3 regions of the Lactobacillus sp. ESL0677 genome follow, and region 3 is predicted to be linked to each of the others. Evidence: riboswitches for the same ligand, from Rfam matches in the RefSeq annotation. Region 3 holds a riboswitch; each other region holds the start of a gene.

Region 1 (10,013 bases), 370 kb from region 3:
AAGAATTACAGGAATTTTTAACTGGAACTAGGAAAGAGTTCGATGTGCCGCTAAGTATTAGCCAGATAGTCACGCCTTGGCAGCGAAAAGTCCTTGAGCAAGTAAGACAAATCCCTTATGGTCAGACAATCAGTTATCGAGAATTGGCTCAGGCGATTAAGCAGCCGCAAGCTGTTCGAGCAGTGGCTCACGCGGTTGCTCTGAATCCTGTTTTGTTTTTCATCCCGTGCCATCGCGTAATTCATGCCGATGGTACTTATGGTCAGTATCGTCTTGGCAATGATTACAAGAAACACCTCATCAATTTAGAAAAGAGTTTTTAGATGTCAATTATTAAAATGTATGCCCCCTTTTTCAGCGCTAGCAATTGGCTGCACGTCTTAACTAGCGGCAAGGATTGGATGATTATTCTTACCCTGATTTTGATGGAGTGCCTGTTGTCTGTTGACAATGCAGTCGTTTTAGCCGCGCAGACAAAGGTCTTACCTGATAAAAAGCAGCAAGAAAAGTCCTTGTTTTACGGTCTTTGGGGCGCATATATTTTCCGCTTTATCGTTATTGGGATCGGAACTTACCTGATTAATTTTTGGGAGATTAAATTAGCCGGTAGCTTCTACCTGTTTTACCTCGCCATCAAATTTTTCTATGACCAACGCCACCCGCAAAAAGCGGCCACAAAAGAAAAAGCCGAAAAAGAAAAGATTTTGACTCATCAAAAAAAGAAGGGCAAGCATGTCTTGTCCCTCTTTTGGCGCACAGTTATTTCAATTGAAGCAATGGATATTGTCTTTTCAATTGACTCAGTTTTAGCAGCACTGGCCGTTTCCAGCAATCCAGTAGTTGTTCTAATCGGCGGAATGATTGGGATTTTGTGCATGCGGGGCGTAGCCGAAGTCATCATCAGACTGATGGATATTATTCCGGAATTACAACCAATGGCCTACATCTTAATTGGGATTATTGCACTTAAACTGCTACTATCACTGCCGCCATTTAATTACGAACTCCCCAACACACTGTTCGCAATGATTGTCTTTGGCATTCTTTTACTGACGATTGCCTTTCACTTCTGGCGGATTAAACGCCACGGCCATAAACTATAAGGACTGCAGCACATATTCTTTGAGTACAACCGCCTGGTTGTGCTCTTTATTTTTAGCACCATATAAAAACAAGACATCCTGCTTAGTCAGCTGCGTTTTTATTAATTCTAAAAATTGCGGCAGCGCCGGATTTTCCTGTAACTGCGCAAGATATTTTTGCTTAAAAGAGGCAAACTTTGCATCTTCATGATTAAACCATTTGCGCAAGTCGCTACTTGGACCCACTTCTTTTGCCCATTCATCCAAGTTAGCCTTAGCCTTACTCATCCCGCGTGGCCATAACCGATCAACTAAAATTCGGTAACCAGCTGGTTGTTCATGATCATAAATTCGCACTAATTTAATTTCTGTCATTATTATTTCCCTTTTATTTTCAATATTTTACTAGGAAGAAAAATGAATTATTCCACATACTTTACCAACAATTCTACCGCCAAAATCACCGCTGACCTAATCGGACGGCCTTTAACTTACAATGACGGCCAGCATTTAATGGGCGGCTATATCGTTGAAACCGAAGCCTATTTGGGCGCTCGCGATCGCGCCGCGCATTCATATGGCAATCGCCGCAGTCCAGCTAACGAAGGCTTGTACCGCGCTGGCGGCACCATTTATATCTATAGCCAAAGGCAATATTTTTTCTTTGATGTGGCTACACAAGAACTAGATGAACCACAGGGAATTTTAATTAGAGCAATTGAGCCTGCATGGGGCATTGAGCAAATGACTGCCAATCGCGGTGGCAAAAGTGGGGTTTTACTAACCAATGGCCCCGCTAAAATGATGCAGGCCTTTGGTATTCATGATAAACATTGGAACCTACGCTTTTTAGATGATTCACCATTTAGCATCGACCTAGACAATGCTCACAAAAAGCATGCAGCTAAAATCATTGCTGGGCCGCGAGTTGGCATTAATCAATCTGAACCAGAATGGGCACAAAAGCCTTTACGTTATTATGTCGCTGGCAATCCCTATGTTTCAAGAATGAAAAAACGTGATTACACAGAAAATCATGGTTGGAAATAAATTTTTGTTGGTTTCAAAAAGTTCTATCCACATTAAAGCATATTTAACATTATTGAAATTTACTCATATTTAGCTCATAATAATTACATAATATTTTTACAGGAGCTAAATATGAAAAAAGTACGTAACTCTTCCCTTTTACCAATCATGGCATTAATTTCTAATCTGGGTGACCTATCTGTTAGTATTGGCGGTTCAATCTTAATCGCTTCTTTTTCACGGTCGGTAACTGTCAACAGCATCTTTTCTAGCTTAGAATCGTTTGGCATCATCATTCTGACACTTTTTGTTGGTTCCACAATGGATCGCATTAGTAAGAAAAAAGCCCTGCAAATCACCTATCCAATGCTGGGCTTAATCTTACTAATTCCCTTTTTCTTTAATGACGTTTATTTTATTTATGCCTACATTGGCTGCGACATCGTCATGACTTTTATCGCACTTTTTGCTCAGTCTGCATATAATGGTGCCACCAAGCGCTTTATTCCCGATGAACAAGTTGACATGGTAATTGGTAAGAATACAACTTTCGGCAATATTGGCTTAATTTTAAGTTACTTAGCAATTGGCTGTGCCTATGTTCTGGCTAGCAAGCTTAACGATAGCTCAATTATCTACAAATTTTTATTACTTGTTGGTAGTATCGCCTACCTGTTATTTACGATTCCAACTAGTTTACTAGACGAGAGCTACGATCCCAATCTGATTGGTCATGATCTAGCCACTAATTCAACCTTAGCGCAAATCAAAAAGATTTATCACATGATTAAAACTAATACCGGCTTACGCAGCTCAATTATCCTAGCAATTTTTATTAGCTTATTGATGGGTTATTTTAATAGTCTAATGGTCTACCTGTGGAGTAGTATTGATCCCCAGTATACCAACATTGTCTATTTAATTGTCGATTATGCCATTGGCACCATCTTAGGCAACCTCGTTTTGCGGATCAAATTAAATTTCAAGAAAAGCATGGTGCTCATTACTTTACCCGCACTATGTTTAATCGTTTTTGCCGTTAGTCCCAGCGTTTACACTTTAAGCATTTGTATTATTGCTGTCATGCTTAGCTGCATCCCTGTTAGCACGTGGATTTCACGGATTCGAATTAGACGGACTGAAGTTACAATTCAATCTGGTCAAGCTAGCTTTATCACCTTTGGTTCTTCAATTCTTGACGTCTTCTTCGGAACAATTGTTGCTGGCATTTTTGACTTACTTAAAAAGCCACTTTTACTGCCAGCATTTATTGCGATTATTACCGTCTTTGTCTTCCTAATTCTCGGTAAAGACATGACGGCATACGAAAAGACCCCTGTTGTTAAAAATTAAAAATCAGCACAAAAAAACACGCTAGGCAATTCTGTCTAGCGTGTTTAAGATTAGTTATTCAGTTTATTAGTAACCGCGGCGTTCTGGTGCACCTTCAACCAATAAGTCACCAGCTTCTGGAACATGTCCTAATTGATAAATTCTTTCAACATCAATTACAACAATGGCTGTACCATCGCCAAGGCTGCCCTTTTCCTTAGCAGCTTTATATTCTTCTGAGCCAGGTTGGTAAACATGAGCTGTACCTTCAAAGCGGTAGCCAGTTCCAGCTGCCTTGTTTGATACAGCAACGGCTGCCTTACCAGTAGCCTTTAAGTTTTCGTAAGCAGTCTTACTTGTCCATTCAACGTAAGCTAAGTGTTCATCATCGTAAACCTTTAATGAACCCTTAGGACCTACTTGAGGATTACCATCTTTGTCAGCTGTTGCTAAGAAAGGAAATTCGCTTGTTACTAAATCTTGCATTTCTTGTGTTAATTTTGCCATCTATATGACCTCCTGAAAATCTTACATAACCTTGCTTATATATACACTATAAAGTAGTCACTTACAAAATACAAGTAAGATGCTTACTATTTGTTTTTAAGTCTAAAATTAAATATTATTAAATTATTTTTTAATAATATAGTTGACAATCATCAAAATTTAATTTAGTATTTTCATCAAGTTAAATAATTTCCAATGCAATAGAGGTCGCGACAATTACGAACCTAATCTAAGCACGCGTGATGCAAAGATGATTAGTGTCAAGAATTGCCGCCGAAACCAAAATTTTATCCGCCGTAAGATTCTGGTTGGGCTGCAGGAACAGATTCTGCAGACTGTCCCAAGTTAATCTTGGGGAGCGCTATATGATTTGTCTAGATATGATTGATTATACCTCGTTGTCTTGAAAGATAACGAGGTTTTTTATTTACGCTTTTTATTGTATTGGCTTTATTTGAAAAATATTTGGAGGTTTTCAAAATGAAGTCAAGATATAAGTGGTTAACCGCAATTTTTGCAGTCCTAATCAGTTTTACCATCAGTGCATTTTTTAATATTCCCTCAGTCCAAGCTGCTAAAAAAGACGATGGGGTATTGAAGGTCGCAATGGAAGCTAACTACTCGCCCAACAATTGGACCCAAACTACATCGGCTAATGGTGCCGTCCCAATTGACGGCTCACATACCTATGCCAACGGCTATGATGTTAAGATTGCCAAAATTATTGGTAAAAAGTTGCATCGTAAAGTAGTCGTACTTAAGACTGAATGGGATGGACTACTCCCCTCATTAACCAGTGGCAAGGCCGACTTAATTATTGCCGGAATGAGCCCAACACCTGAGAGAGCTAAAGCAATTAACTTTACCAATGCTTATTGGAGCGGTATTTTTGTTGTAATTACTAAGAAGACTAGCAGATTCGCCAATGCCAAGAAGTTGACAGACTTTAAAGGGGCTAAATTAACCTCACAACAAGGTACGTTTCACTATAAATTAATTAACCAATTGCCCGGAGTTAAGAAGGAACCTGCCATGAGTGACTTCTCTGCAATGCGGCAAAGTCTGGTTTCTGGGACAATCGACGGCTATATCGCTGACTCAACCGAAGCCATTTCATTCAAAATGGTTGATCCGGACATTAAGGCGGTAAAACTTAATCCAATGCATGGCTTCCATGTCACCAAGGAACAGATGGTTTCTTCAATCGGTGTTGCTAAGACTAATCCTAAGCTGCTTAAAGACGTTAACCAGATCTTAGCAGGGATTTCTACTAAAAAACGCCAAGAATTAATGACGGCAGCTATTAAAGAACAACCTAAGACAACTTCAAAGAAGGGTAAAAATGGTAAGCCAGAGCCGTGGCTTATCTCCATGCTCAAGCAATACGGCGGCATGATTATGAGCGGGATTGGCATGACCTTATTACTAGCAGCTGTCGGAACAGTTGCTGGCTTCCTAATCGGCTTAGTCGTTGGAATTGTCCGCACAATTCCTGAACCTACTACTCGCGGTAAGCGTTGGAGCTTGAAATTTATTAATTGGCTCCTATCAGTTTATATTGAAGTCTTTCGGGGTACGCCAATGATGGTTCAAGCGGCCGTAATTTACTATGGTATTGCGCAATTCTGGCATCTTAATATTGACAGAACTGCCGCTGCTTTAATCATTGTTTCGATTAATACTGGCGCATATTTGGCCGAAATTATCCGCGGCGGGATTATTTCCACTCCTGATGGTCAATTCGAGGCGGCCAGTGCGCTGGGAATGACTCACAGCCAAAGAATGTGGCACATTATTCTGCCGCAAGCAATCAGAAATTGCCTTCCTTCAATTACCAACGAGTTCATTGTAAACATCAAGGATACTTCAGTTTTGAGCATTATTTCTGTTTCCGAATTATTCTTCGTTGGTTCCACAATTGCCAGTCAAAGTTTCAAGTTCTTCCCAACCTACCTGACAATTTCCGCAATTTACCTGATTTTAACCTTTACTATCACGCGGATTTTCAACTTAATTGAAAAACACCTCGATGGCAATCAGAATTACAATTTAATGGCCAACCAGATTCAAGTTGGTACACAAGACAAATAATTATTTAATTGATAGGAATTACTATGGATAGACAGAGACAAATTAAGTTATTACAGGATTTAATCCAAATAGAAACCATTGACGACCACGAAAAAAGAGTCGTTGACTATGTTGCGCAGCTATTCGCGCCTTTTGGTGATCGCGTTCGCATGACACGTGTTCCCTACCAAGGTGATCGCGAAAGTGCGGTTATCTCAATTGGCCCCACTGACGGCAATTTCAAGCTCGGCTTTTCCGGTCATATGGACGTGGTTAACCTTGGTAATCGTGCAGCTTGGCGTGATGATCCGTTTTCTGGTAAATTGTACGACCATGACACCAAAATGTACGGCCGGGGCACGACAGATATGAAGAGCGGCTTAGCGGGGATGATTGGCACGCTCATCACTCTACTCGAAGATAACGTGCCTTTAACAGGGGAATTGCGTTTATTAATGTCTGTTGGTGAAGAAACTGGGCAATGGGGCGCTGAAGAATTAACTAGGGAAGGCTTTATTGACGATTTAGACGTTATTGTCATCGGTGAAGACTCCAACCTTGATATTTCTTATTCCAATAATGGCGACATTGATTACACTGTCACCTCTTACGGCAAAGTCGCTCACTCTGCCCAATTAAATGTTCTCAACGCTATTGATAGCATGACCGATTTTATCCAATTAGCCAACAAAAAATTACGTCACTTGCCACTAGTCCATGAAAAGTTAGGTCCTGTACTGCACAACATCACAATGATTTCTGGCGGTGATCAAGTTAACAGTATGCCTGACAAAATTGTTGCTCGCGGCAACATTCGCATTAACCCGTTCTACACGGTTAAAGACATTCAAAAGATTTTAGAAGATGTAATCAATGAAGTTAATCAAATGCCGCAGCACCATTTTGAATTGCAGTATGATTATTTAGGCGAAGCCGTCTCTGGTGATGAAAACAATGAATACGTGCAGGCGGCTCAGGAATTACTTGCTGCCGTTTTAAAGCGACCAGTTAATTTGGTAACCGAATCAGGCACCACCGATGCTTCTAAGTTTGTCAATAGTCCAACAGCACCAACGATGTTTAGCATTGGGCCGGGCAATGACAGCTGCCATCAAATTGACGAGTACGTTGATATTCCCGACTACTTAGCAGCATGCAAGTTTTATCTGAAATTTGCTCAAAAATATTTAACGGAATAATTTTCAACATAAAAAAGCACCGTTCTTAATTAAAAAGAATGGAGCTTTTTTATGTTACTTAATTAAATTTCGGCTCATTTCAATAAAAGGATAAACGAAGTTATTTGTTTCCCATCTGGCGAAATAGTCTTTTTAAAGCGTGTATTACTATCTGCATGAAGAAATTCTTTGTCTTGCTTCAAAACTCGAAAAGCCCATGAATTTCTTGTTTTAAATAAATTTGTTTCTTTAGTTAGATCAGCTGGATTTTGCATAAATCTCTTTTCTTTTATCTTGTAGATACATATTGGCAAATTGTACTTACGCATTCAATTTATCTCATTCTCTATAAATAAATAGTTGACAAAGCAATCTTTTTAGCCTATGCTTTTAGTCAAATTAAATAATTTCCAATGCAATAGAGGTCGCGATAACCACGAATTCAGTCGGAGCTGGCAAAGAGCTAAGATGGCTGATGTAAGGATTACCGCCGAAACGAAAACAATACTTGTCCGATTATTTTTGTTGGGACGCAGAAGCAAATTCTGCGGACTGTCCCGGTTTCCCCGGGGAGCGCTATATGATTTGTCTAAATATGATCAATTATAACCTCGTTGTCTTGAAAGACGATGAGGTTTTTATTTACGCTTTTTATTGTGTTGGCTTTATTTGAAACGTTTTTGGAGGTTTTAAAATGAAGTCAAAAAGTAAATGGTTTACCGCGTTAATTGCGGTCTTGCTTGGTTTAGCAGTGGGATTAAATTTCAAGTCCCAGACTGCTTATGCCAAGGATAATGGCGTCTTGAAAGTGGCCATGGAAGCCAACTATCAGCCCTACAACTGGACCCAAACTAATAACGCTAACGGCGCTGTACCGATCGACGGTTCACACACCTATGCCAATGGTTATGATGTCAAAATTGCCAAGATCATTGGCCAAAAATTACACAAAAAAGTGGTTGTCTTCAAAACCGAATGGGACGGATTGTTGCCAGCCCTAACTAGTGGCAAGGCCGATTTAATCATCGCCGGAATGAGTCCAACTGCTGAACGTGAAAAAGCAATCAACTTTTCTAATCCTTATCGTCGGAGCACATTCGTTGTCATCACTAAGGTTGGCAGCAAATATGCCACTGCCAAAAAGCTGTCTGACTTTAAGGGCGCTAAATTAACTGCTCAACAAGGAACTTTCCACTACCAATTAATTAAGCAATTGACTGGCGCTAAACGTCAACCTGCCATGCGTGACTTCGCTGCCATGCGGCAAAGTTTAATTTCAGGCACAATTGATGGTTACGTAGCCGAAGATACTGAAGCAACTTCATTTAAGTTGGTTGACCCAGATATTAAAGCTATTCCCGTCAGCAAAATGCCTGGTTTCCACGCCACTAAAGAAGAATCAGTTACTTCAATTGGGATTGCCAAGCCTAACAAGCAGCTGCTCAAGCAAGTTAACCAAATTTTAGCAACAATTTCTAATGCTCAACGAGTTAAGTTAATGAACACTGCCGTTAAACAGCAACCAAAGACCGACAATTCTAAGAGCAAAACTGGAAAGCCAGAAAACTGGTTCGTTTCCATGTGGAAGCAATACGGCGGCATGATTATTAGTGGTATCGGGATGACGCTATTACTAGCATCAGTTGGTACCATTGCCGGATTCTTCATCGGTTTAGTTGTTGGTATCATCCGGACAATCCCTACCCCAACTACTCGCGGTAAGCGTTGGGGCTTAAAGTTCATCGATTGGCTATTATCCGTTTATATCGAAATCTTCCGGGGCACACCAATGATGGTTCAAGCAGCTGTAATTTACTATGGGATTGCCCAATTCTGGCACCTTAATATCGACAGAACTGCAGCTGCATTAGTCATTGTTTCCATTAATACTGGTGCATATTTAGCCGAAATTATCCGCGGCGGGATTATCTCAACACCAGAAGGACAATTTGAAGCTGCCAGTGCTCTAGGGATGACTCATAATCAGAGAATGTGGCATATTATTCTGCCGCAAGCTATTAGAAACTGTCTGCCATCAATCACTAACGAATTTATCGTTAACATCAAGGATACTTCAGTTTTAAGTATTATTTCTGTTTCGGAATTGTTCTTCGTTGGGACCACGATTGCTAGTCAAACGTTTAAGTTCTTCCCAACTTACCTAACAATTTCTGTAATCTACCTAATTCTGACCTTTACAATTACTAGAATTTTCAACCTAATTGAAAAGCATCTGGAAGGCAGTAAGAACTATAATTTGATGGCCAATCAAGTTCAAGTTGGCCCAACTGAAAAGACGGAGGTTAACAAATAATGACACAAGCAAACAGTACAATTTTAAGTTTAAAGCACATTCAAAAGTCTTTTGGTAATCACCAAGTATTGAAGGATATTTCTTTTGATATTAAAAAAGGCGAAATTGCTACAATTATCGGGCCTTCTGGCGGTGGTAAATCAACTACTTTACGCTGCATTAACATGCTAGAGGAGCCTAGTGCTGGTGAAATTGATTTCCACAGTGAAAATGTACTAGCTCCCGGCTACAACCGGAATATCTACCGGGCCAAAGTCGGCATGGTTTTCCAGCAATTTGACTTATTTGAAAACAAAGACGTCTTAGCCAACTGCATGGTTGGTCAAGAGCTGGTCTTGAAGCGTTCCAAAGAAGAAGCCCGCAAAATTGCTATCAGCAACCTTAAAAAAGTCGGCATGGCAGAATACATTAATGCTCGTCCTAAGCAATTGTCTGGTGGGCAGCAACAACGGGTCGCAATCGCCCGCGCGATTTCAATGGATCCAGAGATTTTATTATTCG
Region 2 (10,013 bases), 140 kb from region 3:
TGCAACTTTTCTGAAGCAATCTGAATGACCTCAGTTGTCAGTGCTAATGTACGCGTATCAATATCACTAATACTATTGGCCAACTCAATATTCTTCTCAACTGCGACAAACCGGCGACTAATCTTACTCTCGTCAATCTCATCACCAGCTTTTTTACCAAAGCCAATCCCGTTACCAATAACCACCCAATCAACGCCCGACTCATCAGACACTAAAGCAGCATTGTTATTAAAATTCTTGACAAATTTCACTTTGCTAACCTCTTTTTAATAAAAAAACCTATAAATAACCAATAGCAGATTATGAGTTATTGTTTATTTATAGGTTTATGCCTGATCGAATCAGTAACACGCTTATTTACTCTTAAAATTATAAATCAGTATTAAAGCGATTTCAATAGTTATTTACATATTTTTTATCAGCGTTATTCTTTATTAATTAATTATTCTAGTAAAATTAATTATGCTTATTAACAACTGATGATACATTAGTATCACGAAAGCAAATAGCTTGATACCCCATTTCTAGTTGTTTAAAAAATTCAGTAGTATTTAATTCTTGATGTTGTGCAAATAAATTCTGCCACCACGTTTCCATCACCTGTTTTAATTTAAGTACTTCACTTTTACCGTTAGTTGTAGCTGTAATCCGCTTAACACGTCCATCAGCACTATCTTTATTACGTGTAATCAATTTCTGGTGCAATAATACTTGCAAATCTTTAGCTAACAAACTAGGATCAATCACCATTTGTTGAGCTATCTCACGCTGCATCAAATTAGGATGCTCAACAATAAATAATAGCAAATCACTTTGGGTTGCTCGTAAGTTCAAATTTGCAAGCTGCTGGTTAAATTCATTTTTGGATTGCCGATAAATACCAGCAATAAATTTACTTAAATAATAATATTTCATACATACCTCTAGTCAATTAATGGACTTATCCACTAAATTGATGATAAACTATAATATAAATTAATCATTTATATTATAAAGGAAGTTGCTAATTTGGAAAACAGTTTAATCAAAGCTTTTCACCCTCGTAATCTATTAATTTTATTTTGTGGTCTAAGTATCATGGCAATTGGTGTATCCTTGTCAAAGCTGGCTGCTCTAGGAACATCGCCAATTGCCAGTATCCCTAATGTTGTCAGCTATCTTTTACCAGTATCGATCGGCAATTTAACCATTATTTTTATGATAATCTTAGTTTTATTAGAGGCCCTGTTTTTAAGAAGAGATTTTAGTACTCTCAATTTACTTCAGATTATTCCGGGAAGTTGCTTTGGCTTTTTAATTGATTTTTTCATGAAAGTTTTCAGTTTTGTTAAACCACATAATTACTTAGAACAAATTAGTTTAACAATCTTAAGTATTGTCATATTAGCAATTGGTGTATTCTTAGAGATATCTTCAAGTTCAATTATTTTACCCGGAGAAGGTTTGGCCAGAGCAATGGCTTGGTCATTAAAGAAAAAATTTGCAGTTACTAAAGTAATTGTTGACTTTAGTATGGTCGTTATTGCATTAGCAATTGCACTAATCTACTTTCATTCTTTAGTTGGTATTCGTGAAGGAACAATTATATCCGCTCTTTGTGTTGGCCCACTTGTAAAACTATTTCGCAGTATCAAAAGTAAGTTAAGCTAATAAAATAGCGCTCCTGCTAAGTTAAAAATTATCAGAAGCCCCACTATGTTGACTTCTTAATTTGAAAAATATTATTTTTCAGTATATTACTTTAATAATTAATTTAGTTCAATTTTATTATAAATCTGAAACTTGAAAGCTAGCAGTTACCTAGAATAGCGTGTTAGTGTCAACTTTTTGTGGGTAATAATCTTTAAGCCTTCACCTGCTGCTATTTGTAGTTTTCGCTTTTAAATTATTTGCTCGGGTAAATCAAATGGCTGATCAAGTCACATTTTGCTAGAAAATCTTTATGCCGTTTTGATCAACCGGCAGAAATTACTTTGTTTGGCTACTACCAAACATCAATTGCGGTCAAAAAAATTATTCAGCTTTATGGCAGCAGATGGCAAATAGAGACTTTCTTCAAAGCAGCTAAGCAGTATCTAACTTTAGATAAATCACAGATTCAAAGTTATGATGGAAAATGCGGCTACTTTGCCATTACCGCCTTAACTTATGAGTTACTAGCATGGCAGCAAAGACAGACAGTTGATGAACGAACAATCGGAGATTTGTTCTATCTAATGAATGATGCATTACCAGATTTAGCCTGCGAAGAAGCATTGGTCTACCTGCTAACTGCGCTAAAAGCAGTCAAAGAAGAAATTACAAAAAAGATTGGGCAAGTAATAGATAACTTTATTAAGCTACTACCAAGATTTATCCAAAATCAGCTGGATGGACGCAAATAAAACATAATTTAGGACAAAAAAAGCCAAATCTCACAGAGGATTTGGCTAGTTTTACTGCTTTCAAGTTTCAGTTATATTCAAAAAACTTGGGTCGGGCTTGATCGCCTTGGCTTCTGCAATAATTTTTTCTTTAGTCATTATTTACTTCTAGTTCTACTCATTAACTGGGTACTTATGTCTAAAGTAGTAATAAACACCAACAGAAATTGCTGGAATTAGTAAACCTAACAATGAAGTCACTGGATCATCAAAGAAATTGTTAATCAAAATAATTAAGAAGGCAATAACAGCAATGATAACTGTCCACGGATAAGCCCAAACTTTGTATGGTCTTGTGACATTTGGTTTGCGGTGACGTAGAACCGGAACGGCTAAAATTGATAACAGATTAAAAATTGCTCCACTGAAGACAACTAAGGAAGTCAATTCATTTAAGTCTCGTGTTAAAACGAGCGCAATTGAAATAATCATTTGCATAATTAAGCCGTGATCAGGTGTCCGGTATTTTGGATGAATATGCTCAAATGTCTTCCATAATAAGCCATCTTTAGAAACGGCATAGTAATAACGTGAAAAGGCTAAAATCATTCCGTTTAATGAACTAATCATTGCCAAAACCATTGTTACAGCAACCAAAATTGTACCTGCATAGCCCATAAATGTCTGGGCCACATTAGTCCCTAAGTACAATTGACCAGCCCTAATTGACTTAGCAATTGCTTTAGCAGGTAATGAACGATAAATCGCAAAGTTGAACAACACATAAACAACTGTTGTAAAACCAACCGATAAAATCAATGCTCGCGGCAGGTTCTTTTGCGGGTTTTTCATTTCACCGGCAACTGTGTTCAAGTTAGTCCAGCCCTCAAATGCCCAAAGAGATGCGATTACCGCAAAGGCCACCATTTGAATAATATCAATCACATTACCATGACCAGCAGGTAATGACAGTGACAAATTAGGCATATAGTGACCAAAAAAGACACCCAGACCAATAATTAAAACTAATGGCAAAATCTTTAGCACCGTGAAGAAATTTTGCACCCATTCACCAACATTAACACCAAAATAATTAATAACTGTGAAAATAACAATTAATAAAATTGCAACTGTTTTTACAGTTAAATCATCAAAGTGGAAAAAGGTCGTCAAAGCCATCGGCAATGCAATCGCAATCGCCGCAATTGACCCAGGGCCACCAATCACCATACTTTGAAAGGTAAACATATAACCAATTACTGGTGAATATGCATCTGACAAATAAACGTAAATCCCACCAGTTTCGGGATTCATTGCTCCTAATTCCGCAAAGCACAGACTTCCCATTAATGTAACTAGACCACCAACTAGCCATGCCAAAAGTGCATAGCCCATCGACATTTGTGACCGTTGCAAGACATACGACCCAATGTAAAAAATACCTGAGCCAATCATAATCCCAATTAAAATATTACTCCCACCAAACACACCAATTGTCTTCTTCAGCTGCGGCGCGTTCTCTTCACTCTTTTCCTTCAAAATAACACCTCTTAAAAAATCAGGCCAACTTAAAAAGTTGCACAAACAAAAACCTCATTGTCCTAAAAACAACAAGGCTATAATTAATCATTTTAGACAAATCAAATAGCGCTCCTTGGGCAATAATCCAAGACAGTTTGCAAGATATTGTCCTGCAACCCAACCAAAAACTTGCACAAACAAATTCTTGATTTCGGCGATAATTCTTCGATTAACAATCTTTGCTTTTGTGTACTCCTGCTAAGTTAGTAATTATCGCAACCTCTAATATGTTGGCTCCTTAACTTAAAAAAAGATTAGGACAAAAAGCATTATTTGTCAATACATTGCTTTAATAATTATTTAACTTATTCCAATTTTATTAGAAATAATATGCTATGATAGATTTAATCACTTGAAAGGAGTCCTGCATGGAAATCATTCATCACTTTCACAACGCACAACCTATTGTTGTTAGTAACCAAGCAGCTGTTCTAACTAATGTTAATTTTCAAGTTGCAGTGCCTTGTAAATTAAATCAAGAATTATTAACCGATAATTTAGTTAAAGATGATAGTCAAAATATTTACTTCGATACTTCACAAGGATTGCTTTTATTTAGCGATGCATATTTTAAAGGATTAAATTATTTTAATAAACTTGTACTTTTTACTCAAGTTAAATGGGGAAAAGTCAAAAACTGCCACGGAACTAGTTTTTATTCCCAGCAGCATCAACTACTTAAAAAGTTACCATTAACCAGTAATTTGCAATTTATCGGTCAGGGAGAAGATATATTTCAGCAAACTTGGCTTATAACTTCAGCTGGTACTTGGGTTAATAAATGTGATATCTGGCTTGACGGCGAGCCGTTAATTACACGTACTCATGATTTATGCCAAGAAAAAACGCTGATTGTTAATCCTTGCGGCACAATTGCGTGCAATCACTTAGGGCAAAACTTGCAGAAAATTAACCAAGCAACATCGCTACAGATTAAAGCAATCAAAGAGGATATATTTGGCAATGAATATCTTCAAATTGCTCCCGATACTTTTATTCCGACAACTGATTGCATCTTGCATAACTATCCCAGCCACTTAACCCCCCAGCAACCACACCTGCTTATTACCGAAAATATTAACCAGATGTTTTGGGGCGTTCAAAACGGTTGTGAAGCTGCCGCCTTATTAATGGGACTTCATTACCAGCACAAGTTGGAAACAACGGATTATCAAACTTTTATCGATGAAATGCCGCTGGCTCCAGATTATAATCCGTATCATGGTTTTGGCGGTTCACCTTACGAAAATGTCACGGGACGTTTTGAAGCAATCTTTCCGTCTGCCTTATTAAATTGGGGACGTAAATTTACAGACTTGCGTGACTTAACTGGCGCACACGAGTCAGACCTCATTGCCGCTATTAAACGCGGCAACCCTGTCCTAACCTATGTCACTACTAATTTCACTCAACCAGATCCAGACACTTATCCGTGGGGCAAAACATACAAAAATAACCACGCCGTTTTATTAGACGGCTTTAGCGAAGATTTGTTTCATGTTTCCGACCCAATTGATGGTCATTACTGGCTGACTAAGGCAGCTTTTATGCAAGCATACAAGGTTAGAACATGGGCCATCGAAATTATGTAGAGCAATGTTTTTAAAGAAAGAAGAAAAATTATGGGACTTAATAAACCACTTTTAAATGCACTTAGCGACGCCAAACAAGGTCCGCAAAATTTAATTACTGATGTTGCCGGCATTACTGTTGGTCACAAAACATTAAAAACTGACCGGTTGAACACGGGTGTAACAGTAATTAAACCTTGCCAAGATAATATTTTCAGGGAAAAAATGCCAGCCGCTGTTCAAGTAATCAATGGTTTTGGCAAGAGTACCGGACTAGTGCAAGTCGAAGAACTTGGAACGATTGAAACGCCACTGGTCTTAACTAACACTCTAAGTGTCGGGACTGCTTATACTGCTTTAGTTAAGCAAATGCTTGCCGAAAATCCTGAGATTGGAACGACAACTGGTAGTGTTAATCCAATTATTATGGAATGTAATGACAGTACCATCAACCATATTCGTGATTTAGGTGTAACAGAAGCTGACGTTAACGATGCCTTTGCGGCAGCTGACACAAGTTTTGAAGAAGGACCTGTTGGCGGCGGCACTGGTATGTGCTGTTACGACCTAAAAGGTGGTATTGGTTCTTCTTCACGGCAAGTTGAAATCGATGGTAAAACCTTTACTATGGGGGCACTTGTAATGTCCAACTTTGGCTTTGGCGAAGACTTAAACATTTACGGCGAACATATTGGTCAAAAAATCACGCAAATGAGAAAGGATAAGGAAAAAGGCAGTATTATCACAATTATTGCTACCGATATTCCGTTTAATTCCCGGCAGCTAAAGCGAATTGCACGCCGCTCAAGCGTAGGAATTACCCGTAGTGGCTCCTTCACTGGTAACGGCAGCGGTGAAATCACCCTTGCCTTTTCAACAGCCAATCGTGTAAGTCACTTCCCGGAAACAGAGTTAAGCTCGATTCAAGCGATCACCGATGACAAGATTGACCGCTACTTCCGAATTACCGTTGACATTGTTAATGAAGCCATTCTAAGTTCATTAGCCCACGGTAAAACTTTTATCAATTGCGATGGTAAACCTGTTTACGGTTTACCAGATGCGTTAAACGAGTTGGGTGACGACCCAGATGCAACCAAGTTAAAGGAACAATTGGGACTTTAATTAATCTCGGCTAACACAATAAGTCATGAAGCTTAACTGCTTCATGACTTATTTTTCTTAACGACATTCCTGTTACCGGTAACGACAATTTTACCCTCTAGTTAAATGCTATAATGATTACCAATAATAGCGATTACATTTTATAGGAGAAAATATCATGACACCGTGGTGGAAAAAAGCAGTTATCTATCAAATTTATCCCAAATCCTTCCAAGACAGTAATGGCGACGGAATTGGTGACCTGCGCGGAATCATCTCGCGCCTTGATTATTTACAAAAGTTAGGGATTGATGCCATCTGGCTATCTCCTATTTACCTATCGCCGGGTGTTGATAACGGTTATGACATTGCAGATTACGAAAAAATTGACCCGCAATACGGCACAATGACTGAGATGGAACAATTAATTGCTGAGGCAAAAAAGCGGAACATTCGAATCATTATGGACCTCGTAGTTAACCATACTTCAGATAAACATCCATGGTTTATTGAAGCGCGAAAGAGCAAGACTAATCCTTACCGCGATTTTTATATTTGGCGTGATCCAGTTGATAACCACGAACCTAATGATTTGAAGTCGGACTTTTCTGGATCGGCTTGGCAGTACGACCAGCAGACTAAACAATATTATCTTCACTTTTTTGCGGCCCAACAACCTGACTTAAATTGGAAAAACCCTAAATTACGCCAAAAAATCTATGACATGATGAATTTTTGGTTAGATAAGGGCATCGGCGGGTTTCGCATGGATGTTATTGAGTTAATTGGGAAAGACCCGGATAAGAAAATCCGTGAAAATGGCCCCAAGTTGCACACTTACATTCAAGAAATGCACGAACACACATTAGCTCATCGCAACGTTATGACTGTCGGCGAAACTTGGAGTGCCGACATTAAAGGCGCTACGCAATATTCCGATCCTGACAGGCATGAACTATCAATGGTCTTTCAATTTGAAGATCAAGGAATTGACCAGCAAGTTGGCAAGTCCAAGTGGGACTTGCGTCCTTTTAACATCAGTGAACTCAAGAAAATCTTCATTAAATGGCAAACTGAACTTGATTATAACCATGCTTGGAACAGTCTTTTTTGGGAAAATCACGATATCCCGCGAGTTATTTCTCGCTGGGGCAATGACAACAAGTACCGCGTGCAATCAGCTAAAATGTTTGCAATTGCCCTGCATCTGATGCACGGTACACCATATATTTTTAATGGCGAAGAAATTGGTATGACTAATTGTCCTATCCACGACATCAGTGAAGTCGAAGACCTTGAGAGCATCAATATGTATCATGAGCGGCTTAAGGCAGGCTACACTAAAGAAGAATTAATTCACGCAATTAATGTTAAGGGGCGCGACAATGCCCGCAGACCAATGCAGTGGTTAAATGAGAAGAATGCTGGCTTTTCTAGTGCTAAGCCGTGGCTTGCAACTAACCCTAATTACCGCGAAATTAACGTTAAACAGGCTTTAGCTGACCCTAATTCAATCTTTTATACTTACCAGAAGTTAATTAAACTGCGCCATGAACATGAGATTGTCATTAACGGCAGCTTTGAGCCCATCACTACTAATGACAATATCTTAGCTTACTACCGCCAACTAAATAAAAAGCGCTGGCTGATAGTTGCTAATTTCAGTGATCAAGAAACCGCGTTTTCATCTGCCGACACAATTCAAGAAGTGTTAATTTCTAATTATCCTGAGCGCCAAACTCTTCAAAACATTACCTTGCAACCCTATGAAGCATTTGCTATCAGTGTTAAGTAATAAAAATAAGCCATGAGATTTCATGGTTTATTTTATATTTATAATTATTACTAATTTCTTGTGTTATACTTTTTATGGAATTAATATGATGTTTTGTCTAACACGAAACATTGAATGTGTAACAAGTTAGTCACTTGTTATGTATATGGGGCGATCTCAGTTGATCGCTTTTTTGTTGCATTCAAAAAACCTCTCAGTATTTACTGAGGGGCTTATTTTTTATATTTGCGTTTGATAAAGTGCAGCCGTTTTTTCATCGAATGCACACATTATTACTTCAATATTATATGATGCGTTCTTTTGCAGCCAGCTATTTACCGTTCTAAAAGCAATCATCGCTGCTCGCCGCGCTGGAAAGCCGTAGGCACCCGTTGAAATTGCTGGGAAAGCAATACTATGCAAATGATATTCTTTAGCTAAATCAAGACAGTTAATATAGCAGGTGCGCAAAAACGAATCGTCACTTGCCCGCCCCGAGTAAATCGGGCCAACTGTATGAATCACAAATTTAGCTGGTAAATGATAACACTTAGTTATTTTAGCCTGACCCGTTTTGCAGCCATGCAAAGTGCGACATTCTTCAAGTAATTCCGGTCCAGCAGCCTTGTGAATTGCACCATCAACGCCTAACCCACCTAGTAAAGTCTTGTTGGCTGCATTAACGATCGCATCAACTTTTAACGTCGTAATGTCAGCTTGAATAATTTTAACTGTTGCCATTATTTACCTCCCCTTTCTCTATATTTTAACCCAACTTAATCTCTAGCCATGCAAAAAAGTGCAGCCATATTAGCTGCGCTTTTAATAAATAGATATTTATCCCTTTTCTGCACCAGCGGTAATCCCGTTGACGTAGAATTTTTGCATAAAGACAAACAAAATTGTAATTGGAATAGCAATTACGACACATCCTGCCACAAATTCCGTAAAGAATTGCGTCGCATTCCCTTTAGTGTTATGTACCATATTGTACAAACCATAAGCAATAGTGTAATTCTTCGGGTTACCTGAAGTCGATAAGATAATACCTGAGAAAATGAAGTCAGTCCACGGACCGATAAAAGCAGTCAGAGCTGTATAAACAATCATCGGTTTAGCTAATGGCAAATCAATATGAGTAAAAATTTGCCATTTGGTTGCACCATCAATTTCCGCAGCTTCATCAATCGAAAACGGTACGGTATCAAAGAAACCTTTAGCAACGTAGAAGCCCAAGCCGGCACCACCGACATAAACCAGCAGCAGGCCGCCCAAGTTTAACATGTTCAAGCCCTTCAAAATATAGTAGAGAGCAATCATTGACATGAACCCAGGGAACATCCCTAATACCAAAGCAATCTGCATGAATGGCTTTCTAAATGAAAAGCGTAGACGTGACAAAACATAAGCCACAGAAATCGTTAAAAATGTGGAAATAATCATTGACAATACAGAAATAACCAACGTATTAATAATCCAATTAACTAATGGATATTGGGAGTTAGTAAAAATACCAATATAATTATCTATCGTAAATTTATCCGGCCAAAAAGTTGAAACAAATCCGGTATCATTGTATGAAAAGCTAGCCAAAATAATCCAAACAATCGGCAAAATCCA
Region 3 (10,013 bases):
GCAGTTGGTAATTGCGGAAAAGTCTTGATTGTTAAAAATTGCTGTGGTAATTCATCAATTAGCTGCAACAATAATTTTTGGGTTGCCGTTTCTTTTAGTGCCAATTCAGGAATTTGGTGCAATTGGCGTCTAATTTTAATTAAATCTTGTTCATTAAATTGGGTCATGCAGTCACAGCTTTCGCAAGCTAGTTTCCAGACCAGTTTTACTCTTTGTCTGGTCGTCAACTTGCTTAATTACTTTGGCCGGGACGCCGATAACGACGGTATTAGGAGCAACATCTTTGGTCACCACAGCCCCAGCACCAATTACGGCTCCAGTGCCAATTTGGATGCCTTCAAGTATCGTGGCCCCAGCGCCAACTAGAACATTGTCGCCAATTCTGACGGGCTCGGCCGATGCTGGTTCAATTACGCCAGCTACCACTGCGTTAGCGCCGACGTGGACGTTTTGCCCAATAATTGCTCGGCCGCCAATCACCGTTCCCATATCAATCATCGTATTAGCGCCAATTTCTGCCCCGATATTAATCACCGCGCCCATCATAATTACGGCTTGCTTGCCGATTTTGACGTGGTCGCGAATAATCGCACCGGGTTCAATGCGGGCGTTAATCTTGGTGTAGTCGAGTAGCGGCACGGCGGAGTTACGAGCATTGTTTTCAAGACGATAGTGAGTAATTTGTGCTTTATTTTCGGTTAAAAATGGCTCAATCTCGGCCCAGTCACCAAACAGAAGCCCAATTTTATCGTCTAAAAAAGCCTGAATGCTTTCGGGGACAGTTAGGTTAGTTAAATTTCCTTGGATGTAAACCTTAACCGGCGTCTTTTTGGGTGCGTTACTAATAAAATCAATAATTTCTTGTGCAGTTTGCTTCATTGCTTTTCCTCATGTTACTTAAAGATAATTTAGGTCTAGACTGGTTAAATCCGTAATTGATTCGCGCTTGACGACGAGTTTAGCGTGGCCGTTTTTCACAAAGACAACGGCTGGACGACCTACACGATTGTAGTTGGAAGCCATCGAGTAGCCGTAAGCTCCCGTTGCAAGCACTGCCAAAATGTCACCGGGTGTACTTTCAGGTAGCGGCTGATCTTTAATCAGAATGTCACCGGACTCACAATAGCGCCCAGCAATTGTCACGGTTTCTGTTGGCGTAGCCTCTGGTCTAGCAGCTAAAACTGCTTGATATTCGGCTTGGTAAAGGGCGGGGCGAATATTGTCACCCATGCCACCGTCAACGCTAAGGTAAGTGCGAATACCGGGAATTATTTTGCGCGCCCCGATTGTATAGAGGCTGTAGCCAGCTTCACCAACGATCGAGCGCCCCGGCTCTAGCCAAACTTCTGGCATAGTCAAGTTAGTTTGAGCGATTTCTTTTTTCAGCGTTTGAATCATGTCGTAAACAAACTCCTGCGGGGCTAATGGGTGGTCGGCGTTGGTGTATTTAATACCAAAACCGCCACCAAAATTTAAAACCTGTGGCTGATAATGAAATTTTTCCTGCCAAGTGGCTGCTAGCTGAACCATTCTTTGTACTAGAGCCGTAAAGCCCGCAACTGCCATAATTTGGGAGCCGATGTGAGCGTGATAGCCGCGCAAGTTCAGTTTAGGATTTTGTAATACCTGTTTTAGTGCTTGTTCTGCCTGACCTGACTGAACGTCAAAGCCGAATTTGCTGTCGACCTGACCGGTTTGAATGTAGCGGTGAGTATGTGCCGAAATACCGGGCGCAATTCGCAGCATGATGTTAACCGGCTGCTTTTGCTGGGGCAGCAGCTTGTTTAACAATTCTAATTCGTAAAAATTATCAACAATGATTGTGCCGACGTGATTGTCAAGGGCTAACTGCAGTTCCGCAAGGGACTTGTTGTTGCCGTGAAAGCTAACATGTTCCATTGGGAATCCAGCTTGAACAGCAGTTATTAATTCGCCGGCTGAAACAACATCTAAATGCCCGTTTTCTTGTGCGATAACTTGGTCGATTGCTCTGATGGCAAAGGCTTTGCTAGCATAACTGATGGCGTATTTGACACCGGTTTTGTCAAAAGCTTTGTGAAAGTGTCGTAATTGCTGCCTAATCATGCTGACATCATAAACATAAAGCGGCGTACCAAAGTCCTTAGCGAGCTCAAGTGTGTCGCAATTGCCAATTGATAAGTGTCCTTGTGAGTTAACGTTAACCAAGTTGATTCCTCCCAAATTAGCTAACAAAAAAGGTTCTTTTGTTTGCGCTGAAACAAAAGAACCTGAATTAATATCTGGTATCAAATTGTCGGAAGCGCTCCGTAGATTTTCTACGACAGTCCATGATTTGTTCAATCATGGCCCAGCTATTAATTTTTGCTTGCAAATTAATGCTTCGGCAGTTTCCCCTTTTAATTAGCTTCATAGTTTTAGCAAAACTCAGCTAATTTACTAATGGTCACCGCGACCTCTTCGATTGCCTAAATATTATATTATTTTTAGAAACCTGTCAATAATTTTAATTAAAAAATCAAACCAGTTGATAATCCCAAAAATATTTTTCTTGCAGATTAAAAAATAAATGCTAGAATTGCAACTAATCTTTCAAAAATTTACCAGTAGTTTTTATAAAAAAGGATTAGACCAAAAAATGAAAGTAGTTAAGTTTGGCGGCAGTTCATTAGCAGATGGCCCACATTTTGAAAAAATTATTAAGATTATTACCGCAGATCCAGAGCGCAAAGTCATTGTGACTTCGGCACCAGGCAAGCGGGACAAAAATGATTATAAAATAACAGATTTACTAATAGAATACGCGCATAGAACGCTGGCTAATCAAAGTTTGTCTGCTATTCAGGAGCAAATTTGGCAACGCTATGCCGAAATCGGCAATCATTTTTCCGTGCCAAGTGAAGAATTGACAAGACTAAAGCAAATTTTATTGGACTTACCAAAAAAAGAATACCAAACTGATGATTATTTATTAGCAATTTTTAAAGCACATGGTGAAATCTTAAATGCACACTTATTAACGCTAATATTACAAAAATTAAACTTAAATGCACATTTTGCTGGTAGTGAAGAATTGGGGATTAAAGTGACAGATAATCCTCAAGCGGCCATGATTTTACCGGACACTTATGACAATTTAGCGCGGTATCATCTGCCAACTGGCTATCTAATTGTGCCGGGCTTTTATGGCTTAACGAAGCAAAAACAAATTGCTACGTTTTCTCGTGGTGGCTCGGATATTACTGGTGCTGTTTTAGCTCGCGGCTTTCATGCGGATGTGTACGAAAACTTTACCGATGTTGACGCAATTTATGCGGCTAACCCGGCAATTGTTGCGCATCCAAGGGCGATTAACAAAATGACTTATCGCGAAATGCGAGAACTATCATACGCGGGCTTTTCTGTTTTTCACGATGAAGCGATTTTACCGGCAATTGCGGCTAATATTCCGATTAATGTTAAAAATACTAACCATCCTCGTCTTAAGGGAACAATGATTGTTCCGACAAAGAACTTTCAACCAGTCAACGTGATCACGGGAGTAGCGACTGCAACCCACTTTTCGGCACTTTACTTACACCGATATTTGTTAAACAAAGAGGTGGGTTTTACCCTAAAATTGCTGCAAATTTTTTATAAATATCACATTTCATACGAGCATATGCCGTCAGGAATTGATGACTTGACAGTGATTTTTGATAATCGCCAATTTACCGCTGGTGTTCGCGAAAAGATGTGTCAGGAAATTCGGACGGAATTGCAACCGGATAGTCTGGAATGGATTGATGATTATGCCATTATCATGGTGGTCGGCGAAGGAATGCGGAACAAAGTTGGCGTGATGGCTAAAATCATTGAGCCACTTGCAGCCCGAAATATTGGTGTTCACATGATTAACCAGGGGGCATCACGAATTTCAATTATGCTGGGAACTAAACGTAAGGATGCTCCAGCAGCTGTTAGACAAATTTATAATAATTTTTTCACACAGAAAGCAAAAGAATAATGATTAATATAGAAAAAGTTCATGGGTCACAAAACAGCTTCTTTTTACTAGACCAAACAAAACTAGTGCAGCCACTAACAACGTCTGAATTAGAGCATCTGGCTGTTAAAATCACGGACACCAAAACAGGATTACTTGGTGGCAGCGACGGTCTATTGGTTGTCGAACCGGCAACTAACCAGACTGCTGTCGCGCGAATGCGTATTTTTAACAAGGACGGGTCACAAGCATTGATGTGTGGCAATGGTTTGCGCACAGTTACCCGATATTTAGTTAGTAAACTGCACAAGCGCAAGTTTTTAGTACAAACGGCTGCGGCAAATTTGCATGTGCAGCAATATCCAGACTTGGCCCCTAATGTGCCGGCTTTTAGTGTTGAAATTGCGCCAGTGTCGTTTGCAGCAAGTGAAGTTGGTTGGCATAATTTGTCCTTAACGAAAATTATTAATCAGTCGATCCCGAAGCTGGCTGCTAAATTGAAGTTTACTGCGCTAGCGGTTCCTAATCCGCACTTAATCAGTTTTGTCGATGATGTTCATGGGGCTCACGAAGCACTGCGCCGGTTGGGCCGGCAATTAAATCAACCTAATCCGTATTTTCCAGATGGGGTGAATGTTAGCTTTGCCCAAATTTTGGCGCCTAATCGGTTGTTTGTGGAGACTTATGAGCGCGGCGTTGGCTTTACCAACGCCTGTGGAACGGGAATGTCGGCGACTAGCTTAGCTGGGCACTTAACTTATCCAGAGCAGGTTGGGCTGGATGAGCTGTTGACAGTTTATAATCCTGGGGGATTGGTACAGACAAAAATCCACTCTGATGCTAATCGTTACTGGATCGAGTTAATTGGTAATGCGACCGTGACCCACCAGATATCGCTACCCGAAGAATGCTTGCATGAAGCAGAATTTGCGCATGATCAGATTAAGATTGCCGCAACTGGCGAGCAGGAAGCTTATTTAAAGTTTGTGTCTACTTTTAAAAATAATGGTTAAGAAGCAATGCTTTCTGTTTTAACAACGCAGATATAAATAAAAAGTCCACTAGAATTTAAAGATTCCAGTGGCTTTTTTGTAATTAGTGAATTAGTTATAAAAGAAAACATGCTAGGCTTAAAACCTAGCATGCTTCTGTAAGTGATTTAATGAATAGAGCATATTATCTTGCTCAATCCTGCTAGGTGTTTAATCTAGCAGGTAATAAACTTAATAATATCAAGATCTTAACTGCAAAAACTTATATATTTAGTAATTTTATAAGTTTGATAAATTATTAGATTTTAAAATAGTATAGTTAGTATTTTTTCTTTTCTTGATATAATAAATTAAAGCATAATTAATTGTGAAATTCAATACTAATTGTAAAAATATTAATTATTATGCAGTGACATGCAGTGACATAATGATTAATGTTGGTCTGCTACGGTAATTATTGCTAGTTATTTTCAGATTGCTGGCACAATTTTTAGCTGCCAGCTTCTTGTTTGAGCCAAAAGTGCGACTTTATTATATACTAGAGCGAGTTGTTTTAGTTCGAAAGGGATGGACGATGAGTTTACTAACGGTTAAAAATCTGGGTCAAAGTTTTGTTGATAAAACTTTGTACGAGAATGCGAATTTTGTCCTTAATAAAGAGGATCACATGGGGGTCACGGGACAAAATGGGGTTGGTAAATCAACCTTAATTAAGATTTTAACGGGAGAAATGTTGCCGGACGAAGGGCAAGTTAAGTGGCAGAATAAGGTTGATGTTGGCTACCTTGATCAGTATGCCAAATTAACACCGGGTGAAACAATCCGCGGCTTTTTGCGAACGGCATTTGCACCACTATATCAAAAAGAACGAGAATTAAATGAGCTTTATGCCAAATATGCCGAGAATGGTGCTGCCGAGTTACTTGAAAAGGCCGGTAAAGTTCAGACTTACTTAGAAGAAAATAATTTCTATGGTATTGATACGGAAATCGAGCGTGTTGCGTCGGGACTTGGTTTGGCAGAACTAGGTTACGATCATGATGTGGCGCAGCTTTCTGGTGGTCAACGTTCGAAAATTATTCTGGCCAAATTATTATTGCAGAACCCTGATGTCTTGCTGCTTGATGAGCCGACTAACTATCTTGATGTGTCACATATTGACTGGTTGGTTGATTATCTAAATGACTTCGCAGGTGCGTTTATTGTCGTTAGCCACGACTATGACTTTTTGGGTCGAATTACCAACTGCATTATTGACGTTGATGTCGGCACAATCACGCGCTATACGGGAACTTTAAAGCAAGCAATGCGCCAAAAAGAAGCTAATCGTGAAACCTATCTCAAGGCTTATGCTAATCAGCAGCGCAAAATTGCCAAAACTGAAGCCTATATCCGTAAGAATAAGGCGGGAACACGTTCTAAAAGTGCTAAGTCACGTGAACGTCAGTTAGCCCACATGGATGTTCTGACACCACCGAAGTCTAATCGACGTGCGCGATTTGAATTTCCCTACGTTGCAACGGCTTCTAACTTATTGCTGCAGACACAAGATTTGGTAATCGGTTATGACCACGCTCTTGTTAAAGAGGCATTTAACTTTTCAGTTGGCGGTAATGAAAAAGTGGCCATCACTGGTTTTAACGGAATTGGGAAAACTACTTTGCTTAAAACTCTGCTAGGGCAACTAAAACCAATTTTTGGTGACTTTGAGTTATCAACAACGGCGAAATTAGCCTATTTTAAGCAGGATTTGACGTGGCCGAATAACAATATGACGCCGCTGCAATATTTGCAGGAAGAATTTGAGCGGCAAAAGCCAAAGGAATTACGTGGTGCTTTGGCTCGCATGGGTGTGACGGCACAGCAGGCAATGAGTCCATTGAAAAAATTGTCTGGTGGTGAACAAGAAAAGGTTAAGCTGGCAAAGATGCAGTTTGAACCAGCCAACTTGTTGTTCTTAGATGAGCCGACCAACCACTTGGATCGTGATACTAAGGATGCACTGCGCAAGGCAATTGTTAATTTTCCTGGAGGCGTGATTATTGTTAGTCACGAGCGCGACTTTTTCCAAGGTGACTGGGTTGATAAGACAATTGATATTGAAACGATGAACCAATAAGTAAAAGGATCAGTTAAGCTGATCTTTTTTAATTAATTAAAATTGACCTTTGGTCAGTTTTGCGTAATAATACCTTTAAGTTAGAGGTGAAAAAATGCCAAATATTCATACAGTCCAGCAAAAACGTGCCAAACGCCAACTAATTATGCAGGCGGCCATGCAGCTTTTTGCCAAGCAAAGTTATACCCAAATTACGATGAAACAAATTGCCGATGCAGCGGGAATGGCTAAGGGCACGGTTTTCAACTATTTTGCAACCAAGGAAGACCTATTTATGAGTGTCTTGCTGGAAGACTACTGCGCCTTTTTTACTAAAATCATCAAGCAGGTTAGTCTCAAACGTGAAGTAACCCAGTCGGACTTTACTAACTTAATGATTAGTTCAACGCGAGAGTTAATTAATGGGCATGCGGAATTGGTGCGCTTAAATGCCATTCGCGGGCCGGTGCTAGAAGGTAAAGCCAATATGGCGGAGACGATTAAGCGCCGCAACCAGTTGTATGCGGTTAGTCAGGAATTGGGAACATTGCTGGCAACTAAAAGTAAGCAGCTGTTAACTCAAGGACAATTTAGTCATTTATTTATTATCCAAAGCGCAATTATCAGTGGCTTGATGAATATGTCCTCGCTTGCCAGCTTTAACCACCACCAAGTTGCTTTGACTTATCCCGATTTTACGATTGATTTAGTCGCGGAAGCTGAAGCCCAAATGCGTTATTATTTAATAGGATTTTTTGAGGAACAAAAACACAATGAAACAAGCACAAATTCGTAATTTTGCAATTATTGCTCATATTGATCACGGCAAGTCGACCTTGGCCGACCAAATTATGGCGTTAACCAAAACGGTTAGTGAGCGTGAACGCAGCGACCAGATGTTGGATGATATGGAAGTTGAGCAGGAGCACGGCGTCACTGTTAAGGCGCGGACTGTACGTAATTTTTATCGGGCACAGGATGGGCAGGAATATGAATATAATCTGATTGACACACCTGGCCATGTTGATTTCAATTATGAAGTTGCCAAAAGCTTGGCCGCAACCGAAGGGGCACTGCTGTTAGTAGATGCAACTCAGGGGATTCAGGCGCAGACGATTGCCAACTATCGCATTGCTAAGAAAAACAATTTAGCCTTAATTCCGGTGATTAATAAGGTGGATATTGCTTCGGCCGATGTTGCCCGTACACAGCAGCAATTACTTGAGCTGGATAAATCCTTTACGCCGGCACAAACACTGCTAATTTCTGCTAAAACTGGTCAGGGGGTTCCCGAATTACTTGAGGCCATTAGAACGCGGATTCCGGCACCTAGTGGTGATAGTAGCGCGCCGCTTAAAGCCTTAGTATTTGATTCAATTTATGATGCTTACCAAGGAGTGATTATTAATGTGTGCCTGGTTGATGGTCAGTTAACAGCCGCATCTGATTTGCAATTAATGCAAGCTGACTTGTCGTTTCGACCTAAGGGCATCGGAGTACTAACTCCGAATATGCAGGCCCAAAAGGACTTGCACGCAGGTGAGGTTGGTTACATTGTTACGGGCATTAAGGATCCAAAAAAAATTCGTGTTGGCGATACGGTTACAACTAAAATGACACCAACTAAAGAGGTCCTGCCGGGATATGAACCAGCTAAACAGTTAGTTTTTGCTGGAATTTATCCTAAAAATAATGACTTTCCAGCATTAAAGCAGGCACTGAATAAATTGAGTTTAAACGATACGTCATTTTCTTTTGTCGAAGAGCGGTCAGAAGCCTTAGGACAAGGCTTTCGTTGTGGCTTTTTGGGGACTTTTCATTTGGAAATTATTCGTGAACGGTTGCAAGATGAGTATGGGATTGATGTTTTGACAACAGCGCCGAACGTGACGTACTTCGTCTACCTCAAAAATGGCCAAACGATGAAAATCAATAATCCAGCGCAATATCCTGCTTTTGGCTTGATTGATCACGTAACAGAACCCTTTATTAAAGCCGAAATTATGACACCCAGTGATACTTTGAATGCCATTTTAAAATTAGTGGAGCAGCATCAGGGCACGTTGCTTGATTTAGACAATGATGAAGCACAAATTTTGGTGACCGTTAAGATGCCGCTGTCTGAAGTTGCCTACCATTTCTTCTCCGAGTTAAAGTCGGTATCGCATGGTTATGCCACACTTAATACGGAGTTTTTGGATTATGAGGATGCTGACCTAGTTAAAATTGAGGTGGATATTAACTATGCGCCGGTCGATTCACTATCATTTGTTGTTCACCGCGGGGATGCACCGCAAATGGCACAAAAGTTGGTCAAAGAATTAAAGTACACGGTACCGCGCCGGCTTTATCCGACACCGGTGCAAGCAATTGTTGAAGGTAAAGCAATTGCTCGCGTTGATGTTCCGCCACTGCGTAAAAATGCGGCGGTTGACGGCAAGCAACGTAGTGTCTCCAAAAAAGCAGCGCTACTAAGACGGCAAAGTTTAAATAAACGCCGCGCAACTCAAGGAGAAGTTAAATTACCGCAAGAAGTATTTAACGTGATTTTGGAATTATAGTTAAAATTTTAAAATGGTGTTGACATTAATTTTTAAATATTTTATAATTTTGTCATCAAAGGTCGGAGGTAGTTTTCAATGAATGAGATTAATCATAAACGAGAATTACAATTGAATAACTGCTATTATCTTAGCTATTTTAGATAGTGTTTGGATTCATCAGGATGAATTCAAACCGAGCACAGTTTGAGTTTATCTATGATGGCTAAGGTTATTTGACATTGATTAGCCACATACTTCTAAGTGGCTAATCGCGATAGTTTAATCAGATTAAAGTTAATTTTTGAGCACCCACTTAGAGATAAGTGGGTGTTTTTATTTGGCAATATTTTTGGAAGTTGGAGGAAAAACCATGAATATTAAAAAATTAGCGGCAGGAATTAGTTTGATTGGCTTAT

The links. A riboswitch is a leader RNA that binds a small molecule or an ion and turns the genes downstream of it on or off. The one in region 3 is predicted to bind lysine.
Region 1: linked by a shared signal. The riboswitch ahead of OZX76_RS00470 (ABC transporter substrate-binding protein/permease) and the one ahead of lysA (diaminopimelate decarboxylase) in region 3 are both predicted to bind lysine.
Region 2: linked by a shared signal. The riboswitch ahead of OZX76_RS09215 (amino acid permease) and the one ahead of lysA (diaminopimelate decarboxylase) in region 3 are both predicted to bind lysine.

Annotation. Positions count from the first base shown of each region.
Region 1 is NZ_CP113946.1:87,059-97,071, reverse strand. Features, by position in the region: gene OZX76_RS00500 (methylated-DNA--[protein]-cysteine S-methyltransferase) at 1-323, shown strand, start outside; gene OZX76_RS00495 (TerC family protein) at 324-1,103, shown strand; gene OZX76_RS00490 (DUF488 family protein) at 1,098-1,457, opposite strand; gene OZX76_RS00485 (DNA-3-methyladenine glycosylase) at 1,500-2,132, shown strand; gene OZX76_RS00480 (MFS transporter) at 2,244-3,464, shown strand; gene OZX76_RS00475 (pyridoxamine 5'-phosphate oxidase family protein) at 3,531-3,950, opposite strand; lysine riboswitch at 4,144-4,322, shown strand; gene OZX76_RS00470 (ABC transporter substrate-binding protein/permease) at 4,431-6,041, shown strand; gene OZX76_RS00465 (ArgE/DapE family deacylase) at 6,065-7,219, shown strand; gene OZX76_RS00460 (hypothetical protein) at 7,294-7,527, opposite strand; gene OZX76_RS00455 (ABC transporter substrate-binding protein/permease) at 7,893-9,512, shown strand; gene OZX76_RS00450 (amino acid ABC transporter ATP-binding protein) at 9,512-10,013, shown strand, end outside.
Region 2 is NZ_CP113946.1:1,884,953-1,894,965, forward strand. Features, by position in the region: gene OZX76_RS09195 (PRD domain-containing protein) at 1-251, opposite strand, end outside; gene OZX76_RS09200 (MarR family winged helix-turn-helix transcriptional regulator) at 457-915, opposite strand; gene OZX76_RS09205 (DUF6198 family protein) at 1,009-1,650, shown strand; partial or broken gene OZX76_RS09210 (transposase) at 2,007-2,267, shown strand; gene OZX76_RS09215 (amino acid permease) at 2,538-3,902, opposite strand; lysine riboswitch at 4,001-4,177, opposite strand; gene OZX76_RS09220 (C39 family peptidase) at 4,313-5,536, shown strand; gene OZX76_RS09225 (P1 family peptidase) at 5,567-6,640, shown strand; gene OZX76_RS09230 (alpha-glucosidase) at 6,798-8,414, shown strand; gene OZX76_RS09235 (O-acetyl-ADP-ribose deacetylase) at 8,634-9,134, opposite strand; gene OZX76_RS09240 (sugar ABC transporter permease) at 9,231-10,013, opposite strand, start outside.
Region 3 is NZ_CP113946.1:1,745,956-1,755,968, reverse strand. Features, by position in the region: gene OZX76_RS08605 (N-acetyldiaminopimelate deacetylase) at 1-167, opposite strand, end outside; gene dapD (2,3,4,5-tetrahydropyridine-2,6-dicarboxylate N-acetyltransferase) at 172-879, opposite strand; gene lysA (diaminopimelate decarboxylase) at 898-2,187, opposite strand; lysine riboswitch at 2,272-2,448, opposite strand; gene OZX76_RS08590 (aspartate kinase) at 2,618-3,985, shown strand; gene dapF (diaminopimelate epimerase) at 3,985-4,977, shown strand; gene OZX76_RS08580 (ABC-F family ATP-binding cassette domain-containing protein) at 5,531-7,075, shown strand; gene OZX76_RS08575 (TetR/AcrR family transcriptional regulator) at 7,170-7,850, shown strand; gene lepA (translation elongation factor 4) at 7,828-9,615, shown strand; gene OZX76_RS08565 (ABC transporter substrate-binding protein) at 9,968-10,013, shown strand, end outside.